Regions from separate parts of the Coprobacillus sp. AF33-1AC genome, predicted to be linked through region 3. Evidence: riboswitches for the same ligand, from Rfam matches in the RefSeq annotation. Region 3 holds a riboswitch; each other region holds the start of a gene.
The links. Region 3 has a riboswitch for cyclic di-GMP ahead of DWZ53_RS04435 (fibro-slime domain-containing protein). Riboswitches for the same ligand answer to the same signal wherever they lie in the genome.

Region 1 (8,353 bases), on a different contig from region 3:
TATATCATCTTTATTTACCGCATTATCATTATATGAAACAACACTTTCATCATAATGTAGAATTAGTCTATTTAATACAAGGAAGCTTTATGGGTTATATAAATGGTAAGGCTTATCATGTGTGTGAAAATGAACTCTTTTTAGTCAATACAAATGAAATTCATTACTTTGAGATGCTGGAAGATTGTCAAATGATCACAATCCTTATCTCTTATGATGCTTTAAAACAATATGAACCTCAAATAGATAACTATTATTTTGATATTCACTTATCTTTAGATAGACAACAAGAATTAAAAGAAATAATTCAGACTATGGATCAATATCGTAAAAGTCAAGATCACTATAAATATCTTAAAGTTATTGAATACTTACATCGTATTTATTATCTATTATTAACTGATTATAAAATAAAAAGAACAACCCCTTTATTAACTAATACGCATCGTATTCAAAATATCTTAGAATACATCGAATTACATTACGGGCAATCATTAAGTATTTCATTATTAGCCCAAGAATTTCATCATTCACCTAACTATTTATGTCGTTATTTTAAAAAGATGTGTGGCATGACTGTTTTACAATATATTAAAACGGTTCAACTTAATCATGCTTATATTGATGTGTGTAGCACAGATTTATCTATTGCGACTATTAGTCATCGTCATGGTTTTGTTGACAGTAAATCATTTATCAAAGCTTTTAAACAAAAATATGGAAAAACACCGGGAACTTATCGAAAGGATAATAAATGCCTATAAGATAGGTCCTTTTTGGGTATAAAAGATAAAATAAAAAGATAAAATGTTAGATGAAAGAGGTGGAATATGAAAACATGGTGGAAAGAGAGCGTTATTTATCAAATTTATCCTAAAAGCTTCTATGATAGTAATGGGGATGGAATTGGTGATTTAAAAGGAATTATATTAAAGTTAGATTATTTAAAAGAATTAGGAATAGATATTATTTGGTTATCACCTGTCTATGCTTCACCACAAGTTGATAATGGTTATGATATTAGTGATTATCAGGCAATCTCTAAAGAATATGGAACAATGGAAGATTTTGATTGTTTATTAAAAGAAGCACATCAAAGAGGAATCAAGGTTGTGATGGATTTAGTTGTTAATCATACCTCCAATCAACATCCTTGGTTTATTGAAAGCAGAAAAAGCAAAGATAATCCTTATCGTGATTACTATATTTGGAAAGAAGGCAAGAATCATCAAGCACCTAATAACTGGGAATCAGTCTTTTCCGGTTCTTCGTGGCAATACGATAAGCAAACGGATATGTATTACTTGCATCTTTATTCTGATAAACAACCGGATTTAAATTGGGAAAATGAAGATGTAAGAAATGATATTTATAAGATGATGAGATGGTGGTTAGATAAAGGTATTGATGGTTTTAGAATGGATGTCATTAATAAATTAAGTAAAGTACAAACATTCCAAGATGTTTTTCCACAAACTAAAAAATATATGAGACCATCAAAATATGTCAGTAATGGACCAAGAATTCATGAATTCTTAAAAGAGATGAATCAAAAAGCATTATCTCATTATGATGTCATGACAGTTGGGGAAATTACTTCGTGTACTATTGAACAAGCTAAACAATATACAGGAGAAAATGAGCATGAATTAAGCATGTTATTTCAATTTGAACATACTGATGTTGATGCGGGTCCTTATGGTAAATGGACACCGGTTCCTTTAGATTTAGTAAAACTAAAGAAGATTCTTACAAAATGGCAATATGGTTTACAAGAAGAAGGATGGAATAGTTTATTTTGGGATAATCATGATCAACCTAGAGTCTTATCAAGATTTGGTAATTTAGATTATATGCAAGACTCAGCTAAAATGTTAGCTACGACTTTACACTTTTTAAAAGGGACACCTTATATTTATCAAGGTGAAGAAATAGGCATGACAAATTATCCTTTTACCTCTTTAGATGAAGTCAGAGATGTTGAAGTATTCAATGCTTACCAAGATTTAGTTAAAGATAAAAAAGCATTAACGCATGAACAAATGATGAAAGGAATCTGTGCAAGTAGTCGTGATAACGCAAGAACACCAATGCAATGGAATAATGAAAACAATGCTGGTTTTACAACCGGTAATCCCTGGATCAATGTTAATCCAAACTATAAAACCATTAATGTTCACCAACAATTATTAGATCCTAATTCTATCTTTCATTATTATCAAAAATTAATTCAGTTAAGACATCAAATGCCAATCATTGTTTATGGTACATATGAATTATTAGAAGAAAATCATCCTGATTTATATATTTATACCAGAACATATCAAGATGAAAAATTATTAGTTATTAATAATTTTTCTAGTCATGAATATGACTATGAATTAAAAGAATTTAGGTATAGTCAGTTATTAATTTCTAATGATCAATGTGATAAAATACACGATATTTTACATATCAAACCTTATGGCTGTTACGCCTTGTTACAAAAGATGTAACATATCTCTTAAAAATTGTTTATTTTTTAAAACATATCATTATATTTAAAGTTGTAATAGATAGGCAAAACTATTGAAAAATAGTGACGCAAAGCTATAGGGGCTTTAAACTGCCAGCCAGCTGCACTCAGTTCATTTGATTGCATTTGGCTTTTATTTTACATAAATGATGGAAGAGGATATCTATGAAGAAAAGATGTAAATTTATATTATGCTTCATGGTTTGTTTAAGCATGTTAATGGGTATGTTACCTACAACAGCTTATGCAGATAATTCAGCAGTTGTGATTTCATCTGCGCAATTACTAGAAAATAACGGATCAGTATATGGAAATGGTATCCTTACTGGTACAACAGATAATGGTACTGAAGAAATGGATGATAAATGTTAGAATAGAGCTGATGATACTAATCGAGGGTATGATAACTCGAATGCAAATGATATTGTTCGTTCATTTGATGTCATTACTTATAATATTAATACAGGAGTAAATAACTTAGGTGGAAAAGCACATAAAATAGGATTTATTGTTGAGATACCTAATGATCAAGCTCTAGATGTAACTTCAATTAATGGAGAACTTATTTCAGAAAAAGAAGAAAATGATAAAAAATATATAATTTTCAATGGGATGTAGAAGCTAACCAATCTGCAGGATCTATTGAACATGGTTTTATAATAAATGTTGGTAACAAGCATCAAGGAGATGTTATTGAACCAAAGGTTACAGTTTACGTTGATGATGAAGCTAACAGTAAAACTGTAGCAATGCAACCAGTTACTGTTACCTCAGCCCCAATGTATAATATTGTATTAAAAAAAGGAAATTTCCAAAATACGTTTAATATTTATGATTTTGGAGCAAAAGACAAAACAGCCTATAAAGAAAATGCAGCAGCTTATAAAGATAGTGATTACAAAGTTACTGGTTTTAGACAAGTTTTTGGTTTTGCTTTAGAAATTAAAAAGCCGGGAAATGGAATCAAAGGTGTTGAATTACCAGATCCTAGTCAATATTTTACTTTTGATATCAATTTATCAGATTATAAGGTAAATGGAGAATCAGCTAATGATACGGGATTTGTACCTCTTTTATATTATTGTGGAGCTAATAACGCAGGTGGAGCGCAAGTTAATGGCATCCCATTTACAGATAGTAGTGCGTCAGGTAAAACACCTCAACCAGAAAAATATTGTGATAATAGTGGGGAATATACAATAACTCAAGAAGGATCAACTTTACATGTTAAAGTAAAAAATTATAGTGTAGATTATAAAAAATTTCCTCAAAAAGATGCATATGGAAATATTTCTTATTGGGATGGAAAACAAGTAGAAATGATGAAAGATGGATTTTTTTCATCATACCAATTCCAAGTAGTTTATCCTTATAAAAATGCAAATGGGGATACTTTAATGAGTCAATTTGGTGTAGACCAAATTAGTGCTAATGCATCTGTAACAGTAAATAATATGCACGCAGTATCAGAAACAAATACTACATCTGATCAAGAAACAATCCCATTATATAACAGTGATGGTACTTTATATGAAAATACAGATAATAAAGCAAGTGAAACATTCACAAAAAATAATAAAGGGACACGTGACCATGCTATTATTTATTCAAATAGAGATTCAGCAAATTGGAATAATGGTTATACTGATGGTTCAGGAAATAAAGATGATGATATTGCAACTGTAGGAGCTAAAGATCTTGCATTTACGGCTACTTATAGTCAAACTAATGTAGGTGAAGCAGACGAATCAAGTCAAGTGCCATTAGGAATTGAACAAATGGTACTCTTTGATCGAAATGCCATAGAATTAAAAAAAGATATGAATGTTAACTTATCGAATAAGGAAGGCTATGAAGCTGAATATTTATATCTACATCATAAAGATGGACAAGGTTTAACTGCAGAATCAATGCGTAGTGCACAGTTAAGTGATTTTAATATAACAGATGATTCAACCGATTGCGATGGTGTTGTTGTTCGTTATCGTGGATGCTATACAAATAAAGAAAGTACAAATTTAAATCAAATGACAAGATTCTTCTGTAATGTTAAACCTAATTATGACTTGTCAGATCATGTTTATATGATTACTGCTGTAACGAATACATGGGATGCAAGAGATTTAACAGATGAAGAAAAAGCACAAATATTAGCTGATACACATAAAACAAGTATTAATAACATTACAAGAGCAGAATATAGTAAATGGATAAAAGATCATCCAGAAGTTAACTTATTTGATCATGCACACACACAAGCGGCAATAGATCATAGAGATTACTATACTGTTCCTGAATATGTTAATAAAAAGTATAATCCAGATTCAACAACACATAAGTTTAGTAGGAATAGTGCTGATGCTTTATATTTAGTTCCTTATACAGTATCTATTCAAAAGAAAGTAGCACAAAAAGAAAACGATAAAATTAAAACAAGTTATAATGTAAGTAAAAAAGAAAGATACGTTGATTATGTTGTTGCAAGCCAAATTACTTTTGCGAATAATGGTAACACCAGATAAGGATGCAAAAACAACAGTTTATTATACAGATACTTTACCTAAAGGTCTTACTTACGTTGATAGTACATTGTATTTAGGCGGAACTTATAAGTCAAAAGATAAAGATAAAGGTACAGTAACTGGAGGAACAAAAAATTGAGCCAACGGAAGTTACAAAAAATGAAAACGGGACAACAACATTAAAATGGGAAGTTCCTAATGTTTCATTAAGCGAAACTCAATTACCTCAAATTCATTATTCATGTAAAATTGGTGATGATGAAAATCCAGAAAATGATGTTAATGATCAAGTTGCATTAAAGAATAATATTGGAATTCAAACAACTGAAGATCAAAGAGAACTTACATCAGCTAATGATAATATTGCTTCTACTTCAATTACAGTTGTAAAAGATAAAGAATATTATTTAACAAAAAGTGGAAAACAAACACTAGAATTAAATGATACAGCTTATTTCGATTTAACAATTACAAATAATAGTTCAAGTAATCAAGAAAATTTATTTGTTGTCGATACAATGCCACAAGATGGTATTAATGGAACTGTGATGAAAGGACAATATAAAATTTCTAAAGTCACAATTAACAAAAAACTATTAAAAAATGATAATGATTTTAAACTTTATTATACAAGCGACAGTGAATATAAAGGGAAAAAAGCTGGTGAAATTACCAAAGATGATTTAAATAAAACAGATACTGAAGGCAATAAAGTTTGGAAAGAAGCTACACAAACAGATGAAGGTGAAGATGTAAAATTTACAGGAACTGGACTTATTGGTTCATGGCCAGCAGCAATTGTTTATGTTGATGATAATTTGAAAAAAGACACGATTGCAAAGATAAAACTTGAATATAATGCAAAGGTTGCTGAAGGTGATAAGCTATCTAATAGTTTATCAGCACCAGGAAATGAAGGTAGTACGTTAAATGATGAAACACAAGTTAAGATTTATAAACGTACATTAGAAGGAACTGTTTGGGTTGATAAAGACAAAGATGGTAAGTTGGGTACATCTGATGATGAAACACTATTTAAAGGTGCAAAAGTTACATTATTAAAGAAAGATGCAGATGGCAATTATGTACCATTTGATGCCTATGAAGAAATAACAGTTGATAAAGGTGGTAAAGTTACAACAGTAAAACATCCTACAACAGTAAATACTGATGAAAATGGTCATTATAAATTTGAAGGATTACCTGAAGGTGAATTCAAAGTTATCTTTGAATCAGGTGATAATAGTATTGAAGACTATAATGTAACTGATTTTGATCAAGGTAACAAAGAACAAAGTTCTAAAGTAGATACAGGTCATGTTGATAAAAACGGACGTAAATTACAATCAGGAACAATTACAGAAATTACAATGCCATCTATAAAAGAGATGGAATCACAAGGTAAAACAACTTATAATTTACCAGATCAAAACTTAGGTTTAATTGAACAAAAAGTAGATGTCCCTGTATCAAAAACATGGGATGATGCTGATAACCAAGATGGTATGAGATCAGATAGCATTACTGTTCGTTTATATGCAGATGGTGTACAAACTGATAAAACAGAAGTGTTGTCATCAGCAAATGAATGGAAAGCAAAATTTACAGATTTACCTCAATATAAAGACGATGAAGGTAATGAAATAAAATATACAGTTGAAGAAGAAAAGGTTCCAGAAGGATATACTGCATCAATTAGTGGTGATGCAAAAAATGGATACAATATTACTAATACACATCAAACACAAACTGTAGATATTCCTGTAACAAAAGTATGGAATGATGACAATAACCGTGATGGATTACGTTCAAATGAAGTTATTGTTGAATTACTTGCTGATGGTAAAGAAACAGGAAAACAAGTTAAGTTAAATGACGCTAATAACTGGTCATCAACATTTACAAAATTACCTGTAAAACATGCAGGAAAAGCAATTGAATATACTTTAAAAGAAGTTCAAGTTCCTGATGGTTATCAATCTGTTATTACTGGATCTGCAACTGCTGGTTTTGTAATAACAAATACACACAATCCAGAAAAAGTAAGTATTGAAGGTCAAAAGACATGGCAAGATAAAGACAACCAAGATGGTATACGACCAGAAAAAATTACTGTAAAAGTCATGAATGGTGATGAAGTTGTAACAACTCAAGAAGTAACAAGTAAAAATAATTGGAAATATACATTTGATGGATTAGATAAGTATAAAGACGGTCAAGTTATTATTTATACAATCAGTGAAGATGCAGTAGAAGGCTATACACCAAGTTATGATGGCTGTAACATCACTAATACTCATGAAGTAGCAACAACATCTGTTAAAGTCACAAAAGCATGGGATGATCATGATGACCAAGATGGAAAACGTCCTGATAGTGTCGTTGTTCACTTATATGCAAATGGTGAAAAAACAGATCAAACAGTAGAATTATCGAATGATAATAATTGGATGGCAGTATTTGATAACTTAGACAAATTTAAAGATGGACAAGTTATTCAATATACTGTAGAAGAAGAAAAAGTGAATAGCTATAAGGCAACTGTTACAGGTGATCAAGATCAAGGATTTGTTATTACAAATACATATCAAAAAGATTCAACCCCTGTAGCAGATCAACCTCATAGCGATAAACCATCTCAAAATAATAAATCTAATTCTAAGAAATCTCATGTAAGTACAGGAGATAACCAAGAAGTAGGATTATTTGGATTAATGGGATTATTATCATTAAGTGGTTTAACTTTCTTAAAGAAAAAAAAGAAAAGAAGATTAATTATATAAAACAAACTTCATAGCACTTTATTATAAAAAGTGAGATATATTTAGTAAAATGAACACCTTATTATTGGTGTTCATTTTATATTTTAGATAACATATTCAGAATATAATGAGATATAATTTGGGTGTAATAAAAATAGTATCGTTAATTAATTTTTTTTAAGTAGTAATGAATGAAATGAAAATATGATGAATGAACTTTTTTTAAGATTTATACAAGGAGGACGATACTATGGAATTAAATAAATCTTATCCACAAGCTATTTGTGAGGAATTAAAAAAATATGTAAAAGGACAAGATGAATACTGTAAACAGTTATCCGTTTTTGGTCATTTACATGAATTAAAATGTAAAGGATTAATTGATAGAAAGATGGCATCTAACTTGTTAGTGGTGGGACCATCTGGATGTGGTAAAACTTATGGTGTAGAAGTCTTAGCCAAATTGTTGAATTGTAACTTTAAAAAGGTAGATTGTTCAAATATTACTTCTATTGGTTATAAAGGAAACAGTATTGGCAAGATGATGCTTAGTC
Region 2 (8,353 bases), on a different contig from region 3:
ACGTAGTCAAGCATTAATTGAAGCAAGAGCTGCTAACGTTAATGCTGGTATTGATCAATTATTATTATTGCCTGCTAATACTGGGGACTTAGAAAAACTAATTAAATATGCAGAAGAAAATATTCGTGATGGTGAATATTTCCAAAATGAATATTATATTAATGTAGCTAAATTCTTAGATTACTTAAATAAAGCAAGAATGGTTATCAAAGATGCTAACATTAATGATCAAGCTACTATTGATGAAACATATCAAGATTTATATGACGCTATTATTAGTTTAAAATTAAAACCAGCTGATTATGAAAGATTAAATCAATTAAGACAAGAAGCGTTAGATATCGTAGCAAGCGATAACTACAAAAATGATCGTTATACATTAAAGACAGTTACATTCTTTAATGATGAACATCAAGTTGCTAAATTATTCAGCAATGATTATATGATTCCAGATCAAAAAGTGGTTGATGAAGAAGCAGATAAATTAGATTATGCAATCAAACAATTAAGATTAATAGATGATGGAAATACAGATCCAACAGATCCAACAGATCCAACAGATCCAACAGATCCATCAAAACCATCAGATCCAAGTAATCCATCTACTCCTTCAAAACCAACAAATACAAGCAATACAAACAAAAATAATCAATCAGGAAACAAACAAACAACTACTAAAAAATCAAATGCATTAAGTAAAGTTCTTACTGGTGATAATCAACAAATCTTAGGATATGTATTATTTGCTGGTGTAGCATTCGTTGCATTTGTCGTATTAAAGAGAAAGAAAGCTCATTAATATGAATAAAAGAAAATTTATTAAAAGAACAGCTGTCGCACTAATAAGTGCGATGTTGTTCTTTACTCCTGATTGTATTGCTGTTAAAGCAGAAGAATATGTTAATCCATATAATTCATGGAAAACGTAAGCAGTAAGTTATCCACAAAAAGGACAACTTGTTCCTGCCGGTCCAATTGAAATTAAATGGAATGCATTAGAAAATACTGATGTAAAAAAATATGAAGTTTATTTAGATGGTAGTTTACAAAATGTTCAAATTGAACAAAATGGAAAACAATTAAGTTGTAGTGTTTATTCTACAAAAGTAGAAAAACATCAAGTTAAAATTTTAGCAGTATTAGACAATGATACGAAAGTATCTACAAGTATTAGAAATTTCTTTGTATCAAAAAAGGGTTTAGGTTTCTATTCAGAAAATAATGGAGCAAGTAATTCTTTGTCTTATTCACAAAACTTAGGATTATCTTGGTATTATAACTGGGGAACACAACCATTTGATGAAACAAATGTAGCTAATCATGATTTAGACTATGTACCAATGATTTATAACAATAGTGCTAATATCAAAAATACATTAGCTAATTTAAAAGCAAAAGGATATAGTACAGTTTTAAGTTTTAATGAACCAGATTATGTTAATGAATCAAATATTAAAGCAGACGTAGCTGCATCATATAACAAAGATTTCCATGATAGTGGTTTAAGAATTGGTTCACCGGCTACAATGGGTAGTACAACTGATGCTAATTGTTGGTTTGAAAACTATTGGGGAGCAATATCTGTCAAAGATGATTTTATTACGATTCATACATATCCAGGCTATATTGGGTTGGATAATGATAATACAGGATTTACACCAGAAAAAGCGGCGGATAGTTTTGTAACTTATCTTACTAATGTATATGAAAAATATACTAAACCAATCTGGATTACCGAACATGCTGCTTCTGCCAATGATGCTAACTGGCATCCATATGACGGAAAGCAAAGTGAACATAATCAAGCAGTTCAAGAATATATGGCTATTTTGATGAAAAAATTAAATAACTTAGATTTTGTTGAAAGATATGCTTGGTTTACTTTTGATAGTACAAGTTTTAATGGATCATCTAGTGCTCTTTTCTATAACAAAGCAGATATATCTAATGGAATTGATGAGTCAAGACTTGGTAAATTAACAACACTAGGAGAAATTTATCGTAATAATGGTAACCCAACTGGTTATACAGTAGCAAAAATAGATGGATCAGATATTATGACTGTTGCTGATGAATATGTAGATGACTATGTTAATGTTACAGTTCATCCTAATGCTGCTAGTCAACAAGTTCAAAAAGTCAAACTAGGAGATAAATTAGGACAATTAGCTGATCCTAGTGAAAGAGAAGGTTATACATTTAAAGGTTGGTATAAAGATCAAGATGGTAATGATGCATTTGATATTAATGAATCCATTGATTATGATATTGATATTTATGCTAAATATGTAAAATTAGTAACTGTTGATATCAATGGTGATAAAAAAATTGTTGAAGAAGGAACAACTATTGATAAACCAAATGATGCATTTAAAGAAGGATTTAAATTTAAAGGTTGGTATGTTGATGAAGATCATACTCAAGAATTTGACTTCAGCAAACCAATTACAAGTGATACAAAAATTTATCCATATTTTGTTTCAGTGCATACTGTAACAATGAATGGACAAACTATTGAAGTAGAAGATGGACAAAAGGTTGCACAACCAACAGATCCAACAAAAGAAGGATATGTATTTAAAGGTTGGTACACTGATACATCTTATACAACTCCATTCGATTTCGATGCTCCAATAACAAGTTCAGTTACTGTTTATCCTCATTTTGTACGTTTATGTACAGTAATAATTGATGGACAAGAACAAGTTGTTGAAGCTGGAACAACAATTAGCCAACCAACAGATCCTACAAAAGAAGGATATGTCTTTGATGGATGGTACACAGATGGACAATTCAAAAATAAATTTGATTTTACTAAAACTATTACATCAGATATTCATTTATATCCTCATTTCTTAAAAGTTTGTACTGTAACAATTAATGGTCAAACGCAAACTGTAGTAGAAGGAAATACAATTAATAAGCCAGCTGATCCAACAAAAGATGGATATATCTTTGATGGATGGTACACTGACGAACAATACACTCAAAAATTTGATTTTACACAAGGTGTAAAAAATAATGTTGAGTTATATGCACATTTCTTGAAAATCTACACAGTAACCATTAATAGGCAACAACAAACTGTTACAGAAGGATCAAAACTAGCTAAACCTGCAGATCCAACAAAAGAAGGATTCGTATTTAAAGGTTGGTATAGTGATGTAAATTATCAAAATGCTTTTGATTTTAATCAACCAGTTAATGGTGATGTAACACTTTATGCATTATTTGTTGAAGCTGATTCTTCAAATAATGGTAGTGGTAATCAACAAACATCAAATAATAATGGTTCATCAAATAGTAATCAATCAAATACTACAACTACTAAAAAAGCATCTAAAGCTAAAAAAGCTACTAAAAAATCTGTTAAAACAGGTGATGATACAATGATGATGACTTATGTATTTGGATTATTTGGCGCTATTTTAGGACTTACATTATTAAAAAGAAAATATGAATAAAATATAGATAAGGAGGAAAGTATGGAATTATTAGAACGTATGAGAGAAATCAGCGGAGGTTTATATATATCTGATTTATGTGGTAATTTCTATATGACAAATAATCAAGTAAATGAATTAAAACAAATTGATTCTAATGATTATTCTATTCATGAATGGAATGATGCGGCGCAATATATTAGTGGATCAAATATTTGTTTTCAAGATATTAATGACGCTAAATCTTTTATATGTACTCTTTTCTCTTTAAATAAAAAATTTTATTAAAATAATCTAAAGGTGTCTAGTCGACACCTTTTTTGTTACAACAAATGAAACATGTTACACGATAAAGCGTTTTCATTCTTTCTTTTACAAATAAAGTATATTATATAAATGTAATTTATTTGGCAAAACTATTGAAAAATAGTGACGCAAAGCTACAGGGCTTAACCGTAAGGAATGCTGGCTGAGTTGCATAGAGCGATGAAGCGGATGACTACGGTTTTTTTATTGAGGAGGAGAAAAGAAAAATGAAAAGAGGAAAGAAAACATTACCTTATGCATTAGTATTATCAATGGCATTTTCAATGGTGCCTGCTCCTGTTTATGCTAGTGAAAATGATATAATGAATTTACCTGTACAATTATATGATTTTGATGCTGATGGGTTATTTTATGAGTATGCATTAGGATTAGGAATGGATACGCTAGGTTTAAAAGAATCAAATAATGGAGAAGTTACTCAAGGATTAGTAGAGTCAGTACTAGGGAAAGATGGTAATCCGGTATATAAGAAAAACTCGATTGTTTCAGCTGCTGCTACTATTCAAAGAAACGTTAAAGATGATGCAAATTTAAGAAAGTTTGCTATATATAACACTTTAGTTAGTAAAATGCAATCAAGTGGGTCTACGTATTCTGATATTTTAAATAAAAAAGATGATCATTATTTTTATGATAGCTGGCATATGGATTCAAGCAAAAATGTTAAGACAGAGGATGGACTCATTTATGAAGGTAGTAAGGATTTAGTCTGGCAACATGAAGGCGATGGAGTCATTAATAAAGGGTTTAATGATCATTTAACAAATATAGTCAATGTTGAAAAGAATACAGATTATAATTTTGGTTATTGGCGTACAAATGAAAATATCAAGTATCAAATTAAGACATTAGATGGACAAGTTCTATTGGATAATAATGCAACACAATTTAATACTGGTAATCATGACCAAGTTATTATTGATATTTATAGAGATGATGATGGAAAAGATGATTTAAAGTTTTCTATTGCTAAATTAACAAATACTAAAACAAACATAACATCAGAAAATTATTTGGGAGAAGGTGGTAAAACATTTATCTCTGAAAATTGGAAATCTGCTAATTATGATCAATATACTAAAGCGGGTGGTCAGCTATACAATGGTAAAGTTTATTTTCAACAAGTAGGTGATGGTGTAGGATGTTTAACCGATGCTTCTATTACATACCAAACAGATATTTTGCCTAATCAAAACATTATATTAAGTTATTGGCTAGGTGATAATGGGTTTAAAGCAGATGGAATGAGTATTGATATTTTAGATGATAATGGAATTTTGACTACAGTAAATTTAGAGGATATAAGTGGTAGTCATGAACAAAATATATCCGTTCCTCAGGGTACTGGAACAATCAAACTAAGAATTAATGGTAAAGCAGGATCAAGAATCGCAGCGCTAAGTGTTCATCCTGAAAACAGCCTTTCATTACCATTGGGTGATTATGATGAAACAGAAACAAAATATAATCAAGGACAATTAAATAGTGTAGATGATTGTCTTACATGTATGGATTATGCCTATTTAAGATTAAAGAATTTCTTTAATCAAGATTTCAGTTTAAATAAAAAAGCTGATAAATATAATCAAATGGTTTTAAAAAATACAGGAAGTGGAAACCAAGCTCAATATACATTTGATGCTGGGATAAAAACTAAATATGATGGAAATAAGTTCTATAATGATGATAGCGGAAATGAATCCCATGGTTTCTTCCCATTAGATTATTTGGACGGTGAAAAATTTAGTGATAATAATGTAACTGATCCACAAAATCATAATTATAATTTTGGAATGAAAGTACAGGGAGACTTTATTTATAAAAAAGGAGCTAATCAGTATTTTAATTTCAGAGGTGACGATGATGTTTATGTTTTCATTAATGGAAAGTTGGCAGCTGATTTAGGGGGAGCTCATTACTCATCAGATATTGAATTAAACGTAGATGAGTTTGCTCAAGCGAATGGTATTTTAAATGGACAAAAATGTGAATTTTCATTATTCTACTTAGAGCGTCATACTTCAGCGAGCAACTGTTATATTAGTACTAATTTAAATATTGGTAAGCATGCTGAATATAAATTTAAAAGTGGTACAGAAGGTGTCGAGTTACCTGAAGCACTTAAAGAATTGGTACCAGTTGATGAAGATGAATACTATAAAGATGATATAGTAGCTAATAGTGAGTATAATAAGAAGTATGATGAATATACAGATGAAGATAACGATGGTGTTTGGAAATTTCAATCATGGGATAATGAATCACAAATTATCCAGAATGATAGTATTACATTTACAGGAACATGGAATTTTATACCAAATCAATATAAAGTAAGCTATGAATTTGAAAGTGGAACAAAAGGAAAAGAGTTACCAGAAGCAGTAAAAGATTTAAAACCAACTGATACAAACAAATATCTAAATCAATCAGAAATCACTGCAAAGGTACCTACACTAACAAAAGTAGAAGATACTGACTTAGATGGTACATGGGTATTTAAAGGATATAATGGTGAAGGAAAAGCAACTGTAAATAAAGCTAATGTTACATTTACAGGAACATGGGAATTTATTCCTAATGTTTACCACGCAGAGTATGAATTTAAAAGTGGAACAGAAGGGAAAAACTTACCAGAGGCCATTAATCAATATTTACCAACAGATAACGAAGATTACGTGAAGGGTGCACATGTTGATGCAAAGGAACCATCAAGCAATGTCTATGAAGAAAATGGGGAGACATGGCAATTTATTTCATGGGATAAACAAAGTGATACCATTAGTAATGGAAATGTGAAATTCGTTGGAATATGGCAGTTAGTTAGCGTTGGACATAAAGCTAACTATACATTTATAAGTGGAACAGAAGGAAAAGAATTACCAAAAGCGATTAATTCTTACTTGCCAACAGATAATACACTTTATAAAAATGGAAGTATTGTTAAAGCATTGGATCTACAAGAAAGTCAATATGTAGATAGTATAAATGATGGAACATGGAAATTTAAGTCATGGAATCATAAATCACAAGAAATGACTAACGCTGGTATCACATTTATAGGCTCATGGGAATTTACATCAAATCAATATAATGTAAGTTATGAATTTGAAAGTGGAACAAAAGGAAAAGAGTTACCACAATCTGTTAAAGATCTAAAACCAACTGATACAAATAAATATCTAAATAAAGCAGAAGTGACAGCTCAATCACCAAGACAAGTAGAAGTAGAAGATACAGATTTAGATGGTACATGGGTATTTAAAGGATACAATGGTGAAGGAAAAGCAACAGTAAATAAAGGCGATGTAACATTTACAGGAACATGGGAATTTGTAGCTAATACTCATAAAGTAAAATATAGCTTTGAAAGTGAAGATGGAAGTGAATTACCAGAAGCGATTAAAAACCTAATTCCAACAGATGGCCAAAATTACATAACAGGAACAACAGTAAAAGCTCAAGCATTAACACAAACAAGTTATGAAGATGAAACAAGAGATGGAACTTGGACATTTGTTAAATGGGATAAAGAACAAAAAACAGTTAATAAAGCAGATGTAAACTTTAAAGGTGTATGGAAATTTGAATCACACAAATATGGTGTAACATATAAATTTGCAAGTAAAACAGAAGGCTTGCAGTTACCAAACGATATTATTCAATACTTACCAACAGATGAAACATTATATGTAAAAGATAAAAATGTAGCAGCATTAGCACCGAGCCAAACAACATATAAAGATGATGTTAATGATGGAACATGGACTTTTGATAAATGGGATGATCAAGCAAAGAATATGCAAAAAGGGGGCATCACATTTACTGGTTCATGGGAATTTACACCAAATCAATATAATGTAAGTTATGAATTTGAAAGTGGAACAAAAGGAAAAGAGTTACCACAATCTGTTAAAGATCTAAAACCAACTGATACAAATAAATATCTAAATAAAGCAGAAGTGACAGCTCAATCACCAAGACAAGTAGAAGTAGAAGATACAGATTTAGATGGAAAGTGGGTATTTAAAGGATACAATGGTGAAAGAAAAGCAACAGTAAATAAAGATAATGTTATATTTACAGGAACATGGGAATTTGTAGCTAATATTCATAAAGTAAAATATAGCTTTGAAAGCGAAGATGGAAGTGAATTACCAGATATTATTAAAAATTTACTTCCACAAGACGATCAAGAGTATACATCAGGTACAGAAGTAGATGTTAAGGAATTAACACAAACTAAGATTAATGATGAAGAAAATGACGGAACATGGACATTTGAATCATGGGACAAAAATCAAGATACAGTAAATAATTTCGATGTAGAATTTAAAGGAGTATGGAAGTTTACACCAAATGTGTATAATGTAAAATATATATTTGTAAGTAAAGATGGAAAACAATTACCAGATAAAGTAAAAGTCTTGCTTCCAACAGATAATCAAGAATATATTAATCAAGATAAAGTGACTGTTAAATCTTTAAAAGATAATGTGACTAAAGTGTATACAGATGATGGTGTATGGGTTTTTGAAGGATTTGATGATGATGAAAAGGAAATTAATAAAGCAGATGTTGAATTT
Region 3 (8,353 bases):
CTTTAACAGAAAAGGAGTAGTATATGGCAAAGAAAAAAGTACAAGCAGTATCATTTGATGATTTAGAAAAAATTGTTTTATCAGAAGCAAAAAAGAATAGCAATGTTTTAACTCAAGAACAAATTGATGAGTATTTATCTACATATGATTTAAGTGATGAAATGGCTGAGCAACTTATAGAGTTTATAGGAAATCAAAATATTCAAATATCTGATGATGGATTAGATGCTTTAGATGTTGATGATTCAACATTACTGTCAGATGTTCCAGATATTACTGATGATGACTTAGCTGTTGATGATATCAAAGATGATGAGCCTGATTTAGATTTTGATGGTGATTTTGATATGATGACTGGAGATACGCTTCATATGTATCAAGTTGCTGATGAAGATAAAGAAAGCGAACATACACAACTTGGAAGTAATGTCAAAATTAATGATCCAGTTAAAATGTATTTAAAAGAAATCGGACGTGTAGAATTACTTTCACATGATCAAGAAATTGATCTTGCTAAACGTATTTTAGATGGTGATGAAGAAGCAAAAAAAGAACTTGCTGCAGCTAACTTAAGATTAGTTGTATCGATTGCAAAAAGATATGTTGGACGTGGAATGTTATTTTTGGATTTAATTCAAGAAGGAAATATGGGATTGATTAAAGCTGTTGAAAAATTTGATTATACTAAAGGGTTTAAATTTTCAACATATGCAACTTGGTGGATTAGACAGGCAATTACGCGTGCAATTGCAGACCAAGCTCGTACAATTCGTATTCCAGTACATATGGTTGAAACAATTAATAAATTAACTCGTATCCAAAGACAATTAATTCAGGAGTTAGGACGTGAGCCTACAGCAGAAGAAATTGCAGAAAAAATGGATGGTTTAACACCTGAAAAAGTACGTGAAATTCAAAAAATATCTTTAGAACCTGTATCATTAGAAACACCTATTGGGGAAGAAGATGATTCTCATTTAGGAGATTTCATTGAAGATGAAGGCGCTATGTCGCCTGATGATTATGCGGCTAATGAATTATTGAAAGATGAGTTAAATGAAGTATTATTAGAATTGACTGATCGTGAAGAAAAAGTTTTACGCTTAAGATTTGGATTAGATGATGGACGCACACGTACATTAGAAGAAGTAGGTAAAGAATTTAATGTTACTCGTGAACGTATTCGTCAAATTGAAGCTAAAGCGTTACGCAAATTAAAACACCCATCTCGTTCTAAAAGATTAAAAGATTTCTTAGATCGTTAATGATGAAATTATCTAAAAGATTACAGCTTATAGCTGATATGATTAGTCAATATAAACAAGGAAGTAAGATTGCTGATATAGGGACCGATCATGCTTATTTACCATGTTATTTGGTTGAAAATAATATAGTAAGTCATAGTTACGCATGTGATGTAGCACAAGGACCCTATGAATCATCACTTTCAACTATTAAACAATGTGGTATGCAAACGCAAGTTACTGCACTGTTAGGAAATGGATTAGAGCCTATTCTTGATAAAAAAGTAGATATGATAAGTATTGCAGGAATGGGATCTTATCTTATTGTTGATATTTTAAATCAACATCTTGATTATCTTAATCAAGTCAATGTTTTATTTTTACAGCCCAATGCGAATGCTGATTATTTAAGAAAGTATTTGTTTAGTCATAATTTTGGTATGATTGATGAAAAATTAATTAAAGATGGACATCATACTTATGAAGTTATGGTTGTACGAAAACTACAAAGAAAAGATATTTATTATAATGAGTTAGATGAAGAATTTGGTCCAATTTTAAGAAGAGAACAAACATCGTTATTTAAAGAAAAATGGAACAATCAGTATTGTACTTATAAAAATATTGTTAAAGATTTACCAAACAATCATCCTAGAACGAAAGAGTTAAATCATAAAATAGAAATGATAGAGGAAGTTTTAAATGAAAGCAAATAAGATAATGGAATATTTAGAAGGCTACTTTCCTTTATCCTTACAAATGGATTTTGATAGATGCGGATTACAAATAGGAAATAAACAAACAGAAGTGAACAAGGTATATATTGCCCTAAACGCAGATAATGAAACATTACAACACTGTATTGATGAACAATGTCAAATGCTCATTACTCACCATCCATTTTTACTAGAAGAATTAGTTAATATAGACTTGGAAAATCATCAAGGAAAATTTATAGAAAATGCAATAAAAAATAATATTGTTGTTTATAGTTTGCATACTTGTCTAGATCGAGGAAAAAATCATATTTCGATGAATGATTGGCTAATTAATCAATTACCAGTTGAAAATGTACAATGTTATGATCGTCATGAAATTGGTAAAAAGGCAATTTTAAAAGAACCTATGAAGGCGAAAGATTTTGTAGACTATATTAAAGATGTATATCATTTATCATATGTAAGATGTTCAAATAATGAAGATAAAATGATTCAAAGTATTGCTATATGTGGCGGAAGTGCAGCAGATGATTTAGAAGTCCTTGCTGGAGAGGTTGATTGTTTTATTACTGGTGATAGTAAGTATCGCCACGCTAAGTATGCTATTGATCATGATATATTTTTGATTGATGCAAACCATCATTTAGAGGTTATTTTTGAAGAAGAATTGGCTAAATTACTAAAAGAATTACCTCTTGAAGTAGATGTTCATCATAGTTTAGATTATTTTAAATATAAATAGAGACTGCTAATTAGTTTCTATTTTTTTGTTTGATATATTATTGTATATATTTTATAATACATGTAGGTAAATATTGGCAAAACTATTGAAAAATAGTGACGCAAAGCTACAGAGCTGAACCATAGAGAAGCTGGCTGAGTTGCATTTATTGTAAGTCGGTTTTCTATGGTTTTTTATTTGGAGGAAAGGTTATGTTTAAGAAGTTTATAATTTGTGTTGTGGTAATGACGATGATAGTACCACTTTTTCAATTACAAGTAAGGGCTAATGATAGTATGTCATTGCCAGTACAGTTTTTCGATTATGATGCAGATGGACTGTTTTACGAGTATGCACTTTATAATGGGATGGATACATTTGGGTTAGGAACTTCAAATAATGAAGATGTTACAAAAGGTTTAGTTGAAAAGACGCTAGGTAAAGATGGAAATCCTGTTTATAAAAGAAGTGCCATTGAAAGTGCAGCAAGCACAATTCATGAGAATCTTATAAATTTAAAAGATGATCAAAATTTAAATAAATATGATATTTTTAAAAAATTTTCCAATTATTCGAATGCGAGTGGTTCTGTACATACTAGTCTTTCTGGTAGTGATACAAAACCATTTTATAAAAATTGGAAACTTGAAAATATAGATGGATCTGGTGATGGAGAATATTTACATTCTGGTAATGGAGTCGTATGGCAACAGGAAACGGATGGTGTTCTTAATTATGGTGTCAATGATCATTTGATTAAGGAAATTAACGTAGTTCCTAATACGGAATATAAATTTCATTATTGGATAACAGAAAAAGCAGGCGCAAGTAATGAATTGAAATACCGTGTATTAGATAAAAATGGTAAGGTTTTACTTGATAATAATCCTATTGATACAGTATTTAAATCTTCAACAGATACTATTACGATAGATATTTATCGAGTTGGTCAAACAAAGGATGTCCTTAAATTTTCTAATGTGTACTTAATTAGAGATGATAACACATTTACAGAAAATTATTTAGGTAATATCGAATCATCTTCAACAAGTAATTTCATTGATAAAGGATGGAAATCTCAATTATATAATCAAGCATCTAAAGAGAATGGAAAAATAGTAGATGGTAAAAATTATTGGCAACAAAAGGGTGATGGTATTATTTGTTTAAATGATTCTGCTATCTGTTTTGATACTGATATACCAACGAATCAATATATAAAATTTAATTATTGGTTAGATGAACAAAGTAACAATGGTAGTTTATCAATTGATATATTAGATGAAAATAATCATCTATTAGTAAGTAAAGAAGTAGATAAAAACGGAGGATGGCAAACATTTTTATTAGATATTCCTTCGGGACAAGGTAATATTAAAGTAAGAATTAATGGTCAAGGTGTATCTCCAAGAATGGCTGCACTATCAGTCACTCCAATGGGACAAGTTCTTCCATTAGGACAATATCAAGAAACATTAAATAAATATAACAATAATCAATTAAATGTTATCGATGATTGTAAAACATGTATGGACTATGCTTTTTTACGATTAACAAATTTCTACAATACTCATTTTTATTTGAATAAAATAGATACAACTTATTCAAAAATGATTTTAAATAAGACAGTTAATAATGGTAGAGAAGAGTATCTATTTGATTCATCAAAGCCTATTACCTACAAAAATGGTGAGTTCTATAATGATGGAAATGGTATTTTAGAGAGTGGCTTTTTCCCACTTGATTATCTATCAAATAGTGAAAAACATAGTGATGGGCAAGTTGACCACAATTTTCATTTTGGTATGAAAGTAGATGGTGAATTCATTTATAAACAAAGTTCAAAACAGTTTTTTGAATTTACAGGAGATGATGATGTTTATGTCTTTATAAATGGTCATCTTGTTGCTGATTTAGGTGGAGCACATAAAGCTGCCAATACAATAGTTAACATTGAAGATTTTGCTAAAGAACAGGGTATAAAAAATGGTGAAAAGTGTCATCTACAATTTTTCTATTTAGAAAGGCATACTACAGCGAGTAACTGCAAAATCCAGACCAATTTAAATATAGGAAAACGTGTTGAATATAAATTTGAAAGTGGTACACCAAACATGACACTTCCTAATAGCATATATGAATATGTTCCTATAGATGAAAAAGAATACTATTATGGACAACAAGTAAGTATCGATTTACAAAATAGAAAATTCAAAGATATTCGTGATGATACAAATAAAGGAGTATGGCGTTTTATTGGATGGGATCATAATAGCAAAATTATGTCAAATGATGCATTGCAATTTGTTGGTAAATGGGTTTTTATATCAGATGAAGAGTTACAAAAACAAATTCAAATTGTTTCAGATACTCATTCAAATCAAAATAAAAAAACGCAAATCAATACAGGTGATCAAACTCAAATAGTTCTATATTGTATTATTGCTGTTATAGCGTTATTGGGAATTGTTATCATTATAAAAAAAGCACATAAATAAAAAGTATTGAAATTATTTCAATACTTTTTTAAATAAGTGAATGTTTTTTCATTGTATTATATATACCATTATCAGCAATATCTTCGCAAATTTCATCAGCAATATCTTTTAATCCTTGCTTTGCATTGCCAACAGCTACACCATGATGAACAAATTGTAACATATCTATATCGTTCAATCCATCACCAAAAGCATAGGTGTTGTTGATGTCTATCTTTAAGTGATTAATAACTGCTTGAATTGCACTTGCTTTGTTAACACCAGCAACAGATAGTTCACCACTGTCCTCTCCAAATGAAGGTACTGTACAATGAATGACTTGAAAAGCATCATCGAAGTTCTCTTTTATTGTTGAAAAAGGAATATTTGGATTTTCAAGAAAACATATTTTATTAACATCACTTCGATACATTGAATAGCCTTCTTTTAATGAATTAATAAAATGGCTTGGTTTTTCTTTTTTCATTTTTTTGGCATTTTCATCATTTTCTAAATCGCCATAAGTAATATATTCAAGACGTGGGATAAGATGTTTACTAGCAAATAATCCACCATTACTTTCTAAATAATAGTCATAATGATTTTCTTCAAAAAAATCAACCACTCTTTTTACATCAGCATCACTGACTTTATTATGATATAGCATTTTATCACCGATTAAAACAAAACCACCACCTGCGCCAATGATACCATCAAATCTAATATCTAAAATGTGATCAAAAATTTCTGGTAAACTTCTTCCGGTACATAAAAAGCATAAATTGCCTTTTTTACGCGTTTCTTGTATTGCTTTGATTGTTGATGCAGGAACATATTCTTGGGAAGGTCTTACATCTACTAAGGTTCCATCAACATCGAAAAAGATAATATTTTTTTTCATAGTTACCTCCTGATCGTATTATAGCAAACCTTTGTTTTGTAACTATAGATTTTCAGTATTTGTAATTCTTTATTATTAAGAGTAGAATAGGCACATGGAGGTGGAAAAAGATGAAAGTAAAAATAACGGATTTAATACATGGCTCTGTTGGAAAATCAATTTTTTATTTTTCAATTCCTTTATTAATTGGAAATTTATTTCAACAACTTTATAATACAGTGGATTCTTATGTTGTAGGGAATTACGTTGGAAAACAAGCGTTAGCTGCTGTAGGTGCAGCTTCTCCTGTTATCAATATGTTGATTGGTTTTTTTATGGGATTAGCTACAGGTGCTGGTGTTGTTATTGCACAATATTATGGCGCAAATGATCAAGAAAAATTAAGTAAAGCAGTCCATAGTGCAACTTGTTTAACAATAGTTATGTCTATTTTTTTAACTGTTATTGGTGTTATTGCTACAAATCCATTATTACATGCTATTCGTATTCCTAGTGATGTTTTTCATCAATCATCTCAGTATTTAACAATCTATTTTGGAGGGATTGCTTTTACTTTGATTTATAATATGGGTGCAGGAATATTGAGGGCTATTGGTGATTCCAAAAGACCTTTATATTTTTTGATTATAGCTTCTATTATAAATGTTATTTTAGATTTTCTTTTTGTTAAAACATTTAAAATGGGTGTATGTGGTGCTGGTTATGCAACGTTAGTAGCTCAAGCAATAAGTAGTATCATGGTCTGTTACATACTATTTACAACTTCTCAAAGTTATCGAATTAGAATTAAAGATATTCATTTTCATTTTCCAATATTAAAAAAGATTATTCTTATAGGATTACCAACTGGACTTCAACAAAGTGTTGTTTCTTTATCTAATGTTGTTGTTCAATCTTATGTTAATGATTTTGGTTCTAGTGTTGTAGCTGGTTATTCGGCAAGTGTTAGAATTGATGGTTTTGTCAACCTACCACTTCAAAGTTTCAATATGGCTATTACAACTTTTGTAGGACAAAATATAGGTGCTAAACAGTATAATAGAGTAAAAAAAGGAGCGCGTACAACCATGATTATGGCTACATCTGTTATTGCAACTATTTCGCTTGTTTTATTCTTCTTTGGTGAAAGTATTATTGCTGTATTCAATGGTGAGGCAGATGTTATCCAAGCAGGTAGAACCATGCAATTAGCCTTTGTACCATTTTATATTTTACTTCCTATTAACCAAGTTTACGCAGGTGTACTGAGAGGGGCAGGAAAATCCTCTATACCAATGTATATTATGATTTTTAATTTTGTTATTTTAAGACAGATTTATTTGGCTATTATTACTCAGTTTAAAGCAGAAGTCTTTTATGTCTTTATGGGATGGCCTCTTACATGGATCACATGTGCAATTATGACAATGATTTATTATCGTCATGCAAAATGGCTGCCAGAGTAACTGGCAGCCATTAGTCTAATATACGCTGTTTATCAATTATTGGCTTTTGATAAGTGTTTTTATCATTGTAATCGAATTGTTTTAAATATTCAATCACTTGATTAGTGAGATATGTTGGGGTAGAAGCACCGGATGAAACAGCTGCGGTTTGTTTATGTTTTAACATATCAATTTGAATATCTTTAACACTTTCAATCATATAGACTTCATGTTTTTCACTAGCAATACTTGCTAGTTTTTTTGTGTTATTTGAACGAGGGTCTCCTACAATAAAGACAACATCTACGTCATCTTGTATATTATGAATAGCTTCCTGTCTGATTTTAGTAGCAGTACATGTTTCTTTAGCAATTTCGACATGTTTTAAGTGCTTTTTTGCATATTCACATAAATCATAGACATCATAAAGTGACATCGTTGTTTGATTAGTTAATACGTATTTTTTTGACTGATCTAATTGAAAAAAATCATCTTTTTTTGTTATGAGATGAATATGTTTTGGATCAATAGATATGGCTCCTTCAGATTCAGGATGACCATCTTTTCCAATATATAAAATATCATACCCCTCATTTAATTTGTTTTTAATTAAATCGTGAGTTTTAATTACATCTAGACATGAAGCATCAATAACATCCAATCCTTTTTCTTTGGCTTTAATAAAAACCTGATCACTTGCTCCGTGAGCTGTAATAATAACACACCCATCATCTATTTGATCTAATAATTCTAAACGTGTTTTTCCTTTTTGATCAATTGTTTGAATTCCTTTATCTTGTAATGCTTGCACAATATATTGATTATGTACAATCATTCCTAGAATATAAACAGGTTTATCTTTGGGTG
Region 4 (8,353 bases), on a different contig from region 3:
AGTAATACATTTAAAAACTGTGGAAATTCGTCTAAACTAGTTTTTCGCATAAAATGTCCAATATTCGTAACTCTAGGATCATCATCCCCATTAAACGTTGATCCATCTGTATTTCGAATATCAGGGGCATTTACTTTCATTGACCTTAATTTGAACATTTTATATGGTTTTCCATCTTTTCCAAGACGAATCGAATTATAAAATATTGGACCTTTATCTGAAAAATAAATTATCGTTCCACAAAAAAGAACAACTATTATGACAAATGGTAAAGCACAAAGACCAATTATAATATCTATTATTCTCTTAACATATTTTTTATACATGTATGCTACACCTCAAATACTTCTTTTATTATTTTTTTATAATTATCAATAATATAATTTACATCTTCATCACTTAATTTTGTATGAAGTGGTAATGTAATTTCATTAATAAATTGATTATAAGCATTTGGATAATCCTTTATATCAAAACCTAAGTTTTTATATGCTGTAAGCATTGGTAATGGTTTGTAATGGACATTACATGCAATTCCTCTTTCAGCCATTTTTGTAATAATATCATTTCTTTGATCACCAGTGATGTTTGAAACTCTTGTAATATAAAGATGTCCACTTGATTGATGATTTTCGTCATAATGATTTAATACTTCAATTCCTAAAGGAATAAAAGCTTCATTATATCTTTCAATAATTTCTTTTCTTCTTTTAAGCATTGTTGGATATCTTCTCATTTGTGCTAAACCAATACCACCCATAATATCTGTCATATTACATTTATACAATGGAGCCACAACATCATATTCCCATGATCCTAATTTTGTTTTAGCTAGAGCATCTTTTGATTGTCCGTGTAATGATAACAATTGAAGTTGTTTATAGATATCTTCATCATCTATTCCTTCAATCGTTCTCCAAGTAAGCGCTCCACCTTCCGCAGTTGTTAAGTTCTTAACTGCATGAAAACTAAATGAACTAAAATCAGCGATAGATCCACACATTTTACCATGCCATGAAGCACCAAAAGCATGTGCTGTATCAGCATTAACGGAAATTCTTCCCATTGCTTCTTGTATCTCATTATTTGGTTTAAATAAGTATTTTTTCTTTTCTACAATTTCAAAAATTCTATCATAATCACAAGGTACTCCACCTAAATCAACTGGAATAATAACTTTTGTATTTTCTGTAATTGCTTTTTCTAATGCGTCATAATCCATTTCTAAATTATCTTTTTGTACATCAACTAATACTAATTTAGCACCCACATGACATACAACTGCAGCACTCGCTGTATAAGTATAGGCAGGAACAATGACTTCGTCTCCAGGTCCTACTCCAAGTACTCTTAGGGCCATTTCCGCACAAGCGGTTTGTGAATTTAAACATACTGCTTTATTAACACCTACATAATTTGCGATTTGTCTTTCAAATTTTTTAACTTTTGGACCAGTTGTAATCCACCCATTTCTTAAAGTATCTGCTACTTCATTAATTTCATCTTCACTCATATCTGGTGGTGAAAATGGTATATTTCTTTTATCTTTCATTTTACCCCTCCATCTCTTTATCTTAAAAGACATAACATAAGTTATGTATAATAAAAAGACTATGAAGATAGTCTTTACATACGTTATGTTATATCTCTTAGTTTTTACTAATAATTTCAAGTCCTACTTGAACCCGATTAATTTTACCTAATAATTCTAAATCGATATAAGCGATACGCTTATGTCGATCTATCTTTGTAATCTTTCCTTCTAAACCTTGTAAAGGTCCTTCGATGATGGTGATTTGATCACCAATAATCATTCCTTTAGAAAATTCTACCACATGATTTATATCTGAAAAACGTGTAAGAAACTTAGCTTCTTGGGGATAGATGGGAAAGATATCTTTTCCATCATTACCAAGTAGCTTGGTTAAATCGGGTATTCTTTTTAGTTCCGTATATAAATCTTCAATACGATCACTAATCATAAAGATATACCCTTTAAATAAGATTTCATCGACGATTTTCCAAGTTCCTCTAAACTTCTTTTTTTTCTTACATCTAGGAATAAAGCATTCTTGAAGAATACTACGATCAACTAATAAATGACAGGCTTTCACGATTTCATCTTCTTTACCTGATCTAACTTGAACGACATACCAATTATCAAACATGCTTTTTCCTCCTTTTAGATACGCTTCGCCCATCGAATAACGTATCGTTATTCGACTAGGCTATGTATAACCGATAAATGTAAGTAACGCGACCCTGCGACGATTACTTTTCTTTATCTTTTTTAAACTGCGACTTTCACTCCATGTGTTGTTTTTTCATCGTAATGATATGTATCTACGATTTCATGTACTGCTTTTCTTATATCACTATCTTCATCATAGGCTAATTGATAAAGATTGTCTAATTGATTAAAGAAGTTATCTGATAATTCTATTGGTTTACCAATATGAATCATCTTATTAGGTGTCGTTTGCATACCTTCTTCTTTCATCAACATTTCTTCATATAACTTTTCTCCAGGTCTTAACCCGATAAACTTAATTTCAATATCGACATCAGGTTCTAACCCTGATAATTTAATTAAGTTTCTAGCCATGTCTAAGATTTTAACTGGTTTACCCATATCTAAGACAAAGATTTCACCACCATGTCCGTACGCTCCTGCTTGTAATACTAAAGATACGGCTTCAGGAATGGTCATGAAATAACGAATAATATCAGGATGGGTAATAGTAATTGGTCCTCCATTTTTAATTTGTTTTTTAAATAATGGAATGACTGATCCATTAGATCCTAATACATTTCCAAAACGAACAGCTACAAATTCTGTTTTTGATTTTTTGTCAAATGATTGAACAATCATTTCACATAGTCTTTTTGATGCTCCCATGATATTCGTTGGATTGACTGCCTTATCAGTAGAAATCAAAATAAATCTTTTTACTCCATAATGATCTGCTGCTTTGGCTACATTTAAAGTACCAAAGACATTATTTTTAATCGCTTCATGAGGTGCATCTTCCATTAAAGGAACATGTTTATGAGCAGCTGCATGATAAACAATATCAGGACGATAATAAGCAAATAAATCTCTAATTTTATTAGCGTCTCTTACTGAAGCTATCATTGTTTCTAAATGAAGTTCAGGATATTTTCTTTGTAACTCCAATTGAATATCATAAGCATTGTTTTCATAGATATCGACAATAATCAGTTGTTTAGGTTCACTCTTAGCTATTTGACGACATAATTCACTACCGATTGAACCGCCACCACCAGTAACCATGACAACTTTATCTTTTACATAGCCCATAATTTCTTCAAGATTGACTTTGATTGGATCTCTACCTAATAAATCTTGTACTTCTACATCTTTTAGTTTTTCTAAAATGATTTCATCATTTAAGAACTGATACATACCTGGTAATTTCTTTAGTTTACATCGGGTTTCTTTACAGATGTTAAGGACTTCTGAAACTTGCTTATCATCAATTGATGGTAAAGCAACATAGATTTCATCAATTTTATATTCAATTGCTTTTTTTACAATATCATAACGATCCCCTACGATAGGAATATTATGAATTCTTCGATTATGTTTTGTATGATCATCATCAATAAAACAAACCACTTGTTTATTAATTTTAGGAGTAACCAGTGTTTCCCTTAAAATCTTTTCACCAGCACTACCAGCACCCACAATCATAACTCGTTTACAGTTTTCATCACTTCTTCCAAACAAACCATGTCTTCCAGCATATAATCTTAAAAAACGATAACCAAATCGTGATCCTCCAATTAATAGTAACAGTATTAATAAATAAAGAAACATAGTACTAATTGGTGGATTTAAATTAAGAATAATGCATAAAGCACAATAAATAATTGAACTCATCATCGCTGAGATGATGACATTTAATAATTCATTGACAGAAGCATAACGCCATAAGCTCACATATAGCTTCATATGGGTAAAAAAAACTAAGCTCAATACTAATAAAATACTTAACACTAAATAAGTATTTTTTAAAAAGCTTAATTCAATCTGACCATTGTAGGCTATAAATGATGATAGGAAAAATGATATGATAATACTTATTGTATCAAATGCGATTAAACATACTCTTCTTAAAAGCAACTGACTTTTCTCCTTGGTCATTATTTACCCTCCCCTTATAAATAACAATTGACGTAATGTTCATTTATAATCATGCCTATTATATCTATATATGATAAATAAACAAGTATTATGTCATAATTTGGTATATTCTACAAAAATAAGCCTATCAAAAGATAGACTAACAAATGCAACTGGCTGTCATACATCTTCGTGCTTAGACCCTCTAGCTTTGCGTGTACTATCTTTCAATAGACTTGCCTATCTTTTTGTATACAAAAGTATATACTAATCTATGCAAGTTATCAACTTTAAAATGGATAAATATGTTGATTTTTGCTTACTTTTATATAATAATGTAACATGACGTAATTATTCATTTATAAGTAATATATATATAAAAGGAGTCCTATAATGACAGAAAATCAAGAAATTCAAAATGAAGACATTGAAATAAATTTAGGTGAACTGTTTGAAGTATTAAAAAGTCACTTACATATTATCATTATCTCTACATTAGTATGTGCCATTTTAGTTGGGGTCTTTACTATTTTCTTTGTTGAAAAGAAATATTCTTCTTCAGCAAGAATATTCCCTAAACCTCAAGTTAATGAAGGGGTTGTTGATTATTCACAAATCACATCTAACAATTTAATGACTAATAACTATGTAGCTTTATTAAATGGAAACAGTATTCAAAGTAAAGTCGCTCAAGAATTAAAAGTCGATACTGGTGTCGTTTCATCAGCCCTTGCAGTTTCTAATGAATCAGATACGCAAATCATTTCTATTTCAGCTACAACGAATGATCCTCAATTATCTAAAAAGATCGTTGATACAACAGTCAGTGTTTTTACTCAAGAAGTTAAAGATACATTAAATATTAATAACATTACGACTGTTGATGAAGCAAAACTTCAAACAACACCTGTATCACCAAGTTTAACTAAAAACTTAGTGATTGGTGGTTTAGTTGGTTTAATTGTAAGTATTGGTATTATCTTTATCCGTTTTATGTTAGATAATCGTATTCATACTAAGGAAGACGCTGAAAATTATTTAGGTATTCCTAATCTTGGTGTTATTCCTTACTTCGAGGATAAATAATGGCTTTTATCGATATCCATGGTCATTATGCCTGGCAAATAGATGATGGGATGCCTTCATTAGAAGATGCCAAGATTGCTTTAGAAAAAGCAAAAGAAAATCGTATCTCAACAATCGTAGCGACACCCCATGTTGTTCCAGGTAACCAAAATGAAGAAGACCTTAAACAAATCAAAAAAAGAATTGAAGACTTAAAGTTATTGGCACAAAACTATGGTATAGAAGTTTTAGCTGGATGTGAATTATTTTTAAATCATGATTATCTAGAAGCGCTAGAAAATGATTTATATATTCTTATTGAAAATACTGATTATTTATTAGTTGAATTCGATGTCAGAAATGAATTAGGGAATGAAAATGAAGTAGAAGATTATTTATATGAAATTCAGTTAAAAGGCTATACACCGATTATTGCTCATGTAGAAAGATACTTTAAAGATGAATTAGATTTAGAAAGAATAGAAGATTTCATTGATTGTGGTTATGTTATCCAAGTCAATGCGACAAGCTTTCTAGGTTATCATGGTAAACATGCGCAAAAGTTTGCTTATCAATTACTTGATGCAGGATGTATACATGTTATCGCTAGTGATACTCATCGCTGTGATGGTCATCGTAGTCCTTGTTTACAACAAGTCTTTAATTTATTAGTGAAGAAATATAATTATGAAACAATTCATACATTAATGTATGAAAATCCTCTTCATATTATTAATAATGAAGAAGTAGAACCAATTGAAGTAAAACAGTCTTTATTTAAAAAACTATTTAAAAGGAGATAACAATGGCAAGAGTGAATAAAAGAAGAACATTAAATATTCTTGATAAACAAAGAAAACATAGTCAATTTGACTATGCTGAAATCTTTCGTCATATTCGTACAAATATAGAGTTTTCTACTGTTGATCGAGATATTCAATCTATATGTATTACTTCTACTCAATCAGGAGAAGCAAAAACAACATTATCTATTAATTTAGCTTATATCTTTGCGACAAAGTATAATAAGGTTTTATTAATTGATACTGATTTAAGAAAAAATACTATACATAAGTATATGGGATTATCTAATAAACAAGGTTTAACTGATGCTTTAGCTGATTTTAGACAAAAACATATGATTAATTATGAATACTTCCAAACGGTACAACATCCATCATTTATTGGTGAATTAACAGTATTAACTGGTGGTATTCATGTTCCTAATCCTTCAGAATTATTAGGATCTCATACTTTTAAAGATTATATTAATGAAGTTAAAAAATATTTTGATTTTATCATTATTGACTGTGCTCCTGTAGGAATGATTTCTGATGCTATTCCTGTAGGAAATGCTGTAGATGGAACTATTTTTGCTGTTTCTAGCCAAGATACCAACAAAAAAGATGCTGCCAACTGCATCAAACAATTACAAAGAAATAATGTTAATGTTCTAGGTAGTGTGCTTACTAAAGCAAAAACTTCATCTGGAAATCATTACTACTATTACTAAAATGAAAAAATCACTTTTTCCTATTAGTGTTCTGGTCTTAGTTGCAATTATTCTTGGTTTAATTGGTTATGACAGACATGTCACTAACAATAACGCTAAAAAATATCAAACAACAAAAACTGAACAAACAGCAAAAACAGAAACAAAAAAAGATGAAACACCAAAACAAAGAATCTATTGTATTGGCGATAGCTTAACAATCGGTAATGATTTTGCTAGTTATCCCCTCACTTTAGAATCATTGAGTAATAGTCAAGTTATTAAAATAGGTGGTAATCAAGATACTTCATTAGATTTAGCTATCCGTGTAGGACGTATTAAAATCTATGTTAATAATATCACTATTCCTCAAGGTAAAACCCCTGTTGATGTTCCTTTATATGATGAACAAAATCAACCTTTAGATGTTTTAAAAAGTACAGGTACTAACTTTAGCGATGTCACGATTAATGGTATTAAAGGTACATTAAGTTATGACGCTAATCGTAATATGCATACTTTTACAAGAAATGAAGCTGGTAAAGAAACGCCACTTAATCAATTAACTCAAGTAGAGAGTGATGTTCCTGATTTTAATGAAAATGATATTGTTGTCCTCTTTAGTGGTACATACGATAATCAAAATAACTTAGATATCTATCGTACCATTACTTACCAAAGGGCCATTATTAACCAAATTAAGACCCAAAAATATATCGTCGTCTCTTTAACTTCAAGACGTCAAAACGCCTCTGTAAGAGACCAAAACAACATGTTAAAAGAAGAACATAAAGATCACTTCTTAGAATATCGTGCTTATTTATTAGATCATGGACTTGCTGACGCTAACATTACACCTACAGCCCAAGATCAACAAGACTTAAATAATAACTATATTCCATCAAGTCTCTTAAAAGATGATAAGTTAAATGGTAATGATGCATTTAATACTTTACTAGCAAAACAAGTCAACCAAAAAATGATTGATTTACAATATATCAAAGCTCAAAATTAATTATAAAATCATATATTTATATAAAGAGAAGCTATTTGTAAAGCTTCTCTTTTTTCTTTTATCTCATTTGTAATAATATAGTAAAGAAACATAAAATAGTTTATAATATGAAAAGAAAGGATGACTGCAATGAAGGCTATACCAATAGGAATATCTAATTATAGAGAATTAAGAGAAAATGATTATTACTTTGTAGACAAATCTTTAATGCTACAAGACTTTTTAAAAAATAAAAGTAAAGTGACGTTAATTACTAGACCTAGAAGATTTGGTAAGACGATTAATATGTCCATGATGAACGAATTCTTCGATATAACGAAAGATTCTAAAGAATTATTTATTGATACTAAAATCATGGATACCCCTTATGCAAATGAAATGAATCAATATCCTACGATCTTTATTTCTTTTGCAGATGCCAAAAGAGATAAAGATACTATTGTTTCAACCATTAAGACACAAATACAAAATCAATGGGACAAACATAGTTATGTATTTGAAAATTTACAAGGATTTAAAAAAGCAAAATATGATCATCTATATGACGTATTAGTTCAATATGATAATGATTTAACAGGTATCAACGATGCTCTTTCATTTTTAATGGAACGATTGGAAGATTACTATGGTAAAA

Region 1: linked by a shared signal. The riboswitch ahead of DWZ53_RS01740 (hypothetical protein) and the one ahead of DWZ53_RS04435 (fibro-slime domain-containing protein) in region 3 are both predicted to bind cyclic di-GMP.
Region 2: linked by a shared signal. The riboswitch ahead of DWZ53_RS09605 (SHIRT domain-containing protein) and the one ahead of DWZ53_RS04435 (fibro-slime domain-containing protein) in region 3 are both predicted to bind cyclic di-GMP.
Region 4: linked by a shared signal. The riboswitch ahead of DWZ53_RS01985 (nucleoside-diphosphate sugar epimerase/dehydratase) and the one ahead of DWZ53_RS04435 (fibro-slime domain-containing protein) in region 3 are both predicted to bind cyclic di-GMP.

What each region holds. Positions count from the first base shown of each region.
Region 1 is NZ_QRQB01000002.1:99,339-107,691, reverse strand. Features, by position in the region: gene DWZ53_RS01750 (AraC family transcriptional regulator) at 1-764, shown strand, start outside; gene DWZ53_RS01745 (alpha-glucosidase) at 831-2,495, shown strand; cyclic di-GMP riboswitch class I at 2,549-2,624, shown strand; gene DWZ53_RS01740 (hypothetical protein) at 2,681-2,887, shown strand; gene DWZ53_RS01735 (hypothetical protein) at 3,265-5,037, shown strand; gene DWZ53_RS01730 (hypothetical protein) at 5,021-5,176, shown strand; gene DWZ53_RS01725 (Cna B-type domain-containing protein) at 5,556-7,820, shown strand; gene DWZ53_RS01720 (AAA family ATPase) at 8,050-8,353, shown strand, end outside.
Region 2 is NZ_QRQB01000028.1:12,809-21,161, reverse strand. Features, by position in the region: gene DWZ53_RS09620 (fibronectin type III domain-containing protein) at 1-799, shown strand, start outside; gene DWZ53_RS11455 (hypothetical protein) at 801-929, shown strand; gene DWZ53_RS11450 (InlB B-repeat-containing protein) at 975-3,464, shown strand; gene DWZ53_RS09610 (hypothetical protein) at 3,486-3,731, shown strand; cyclic di-GMP riboswitch class I at 3,843-3,925, shown strand; gene DWZ53_RS09605 (SHIRT domain-containing protein) at 3,977-8,353, shown strand, end outside.
Region 3 is NZ_QRQB01000008.1:25,723-34,075, forward strand. Features, by position in the region: gene dnaG (DNA primase) at 1-20, shown strand, start outside; gene rpoD (RNA polymerase sigma factor RpoD) at 24-1,265, shown strand; gene DWZ53_RS04425 (class I SAM-dependent methyltransferase) at 1,268-1,960, shown strand; gene DWZ53_RS04430 (Nif3-like dinuclear metal center hexameric protein) at 1,947-2,705, shown strand; cyclic di-GMP riboswitch class I at 2,771-2,852, shown strand; gene DWZ53_RS04435 (fibro-slime domain-containing protein) at 2,897-5,182, shown strand; gene DWZ53_RS04440 (Cof-type HAD-IIB family hydrolase) at 5,211-6,062, opposite strand; gene DWZ53_RS04445 (MATE family efflux transporter) at 6,173-7,507, shown strand; gene DWZ53_RS04450 (4-hydroxy-3-methylbut-2-enyl diphosphate reductase) at 7,518-8,353, opposite strand, start outside.
Region 4 is NZ_QRQB01000003.1:20,510-28,862, forward strand. Features, by position in the region: gene DWZ53_RS01970 (sugar transferase) at 1-326, opposite strand, end outside; gene DWZ53_RS01975 (DegT/DnrJ/EryC1/StrS aminotransferase family protein) at 332-1,552, opposite strand; gene loaP (antiterminator LoaP) at 1,650-2,168, opposite strand; gene DWZ53_RS01985 (nucleoside-diphosphate sugar epimerase/dehydratase) at 2,291-4,168, opposite strand; cyclic di-GMP riboswitch class I at 4,313-4,398, opposite strand; gene DWZ53_RS01990 (YveK family protein) at 4,541-5,233, shown strand; gene DWZ53_RS01995 (tyrosine-protein phosphatase) at 5,233-6,015, shown strand; gene DWZ53_RS02000 (CpsD/CapB family tyrosine-protein kinase) at 6,018-6,725, shown strand; gene DWZ53_RS02005 (hypothetical protein) at 6,673-7,719, shown strand; gene DWZ53_RS02010 (AAA family ATPase) at 7,849-8,353, shown strand, end outside.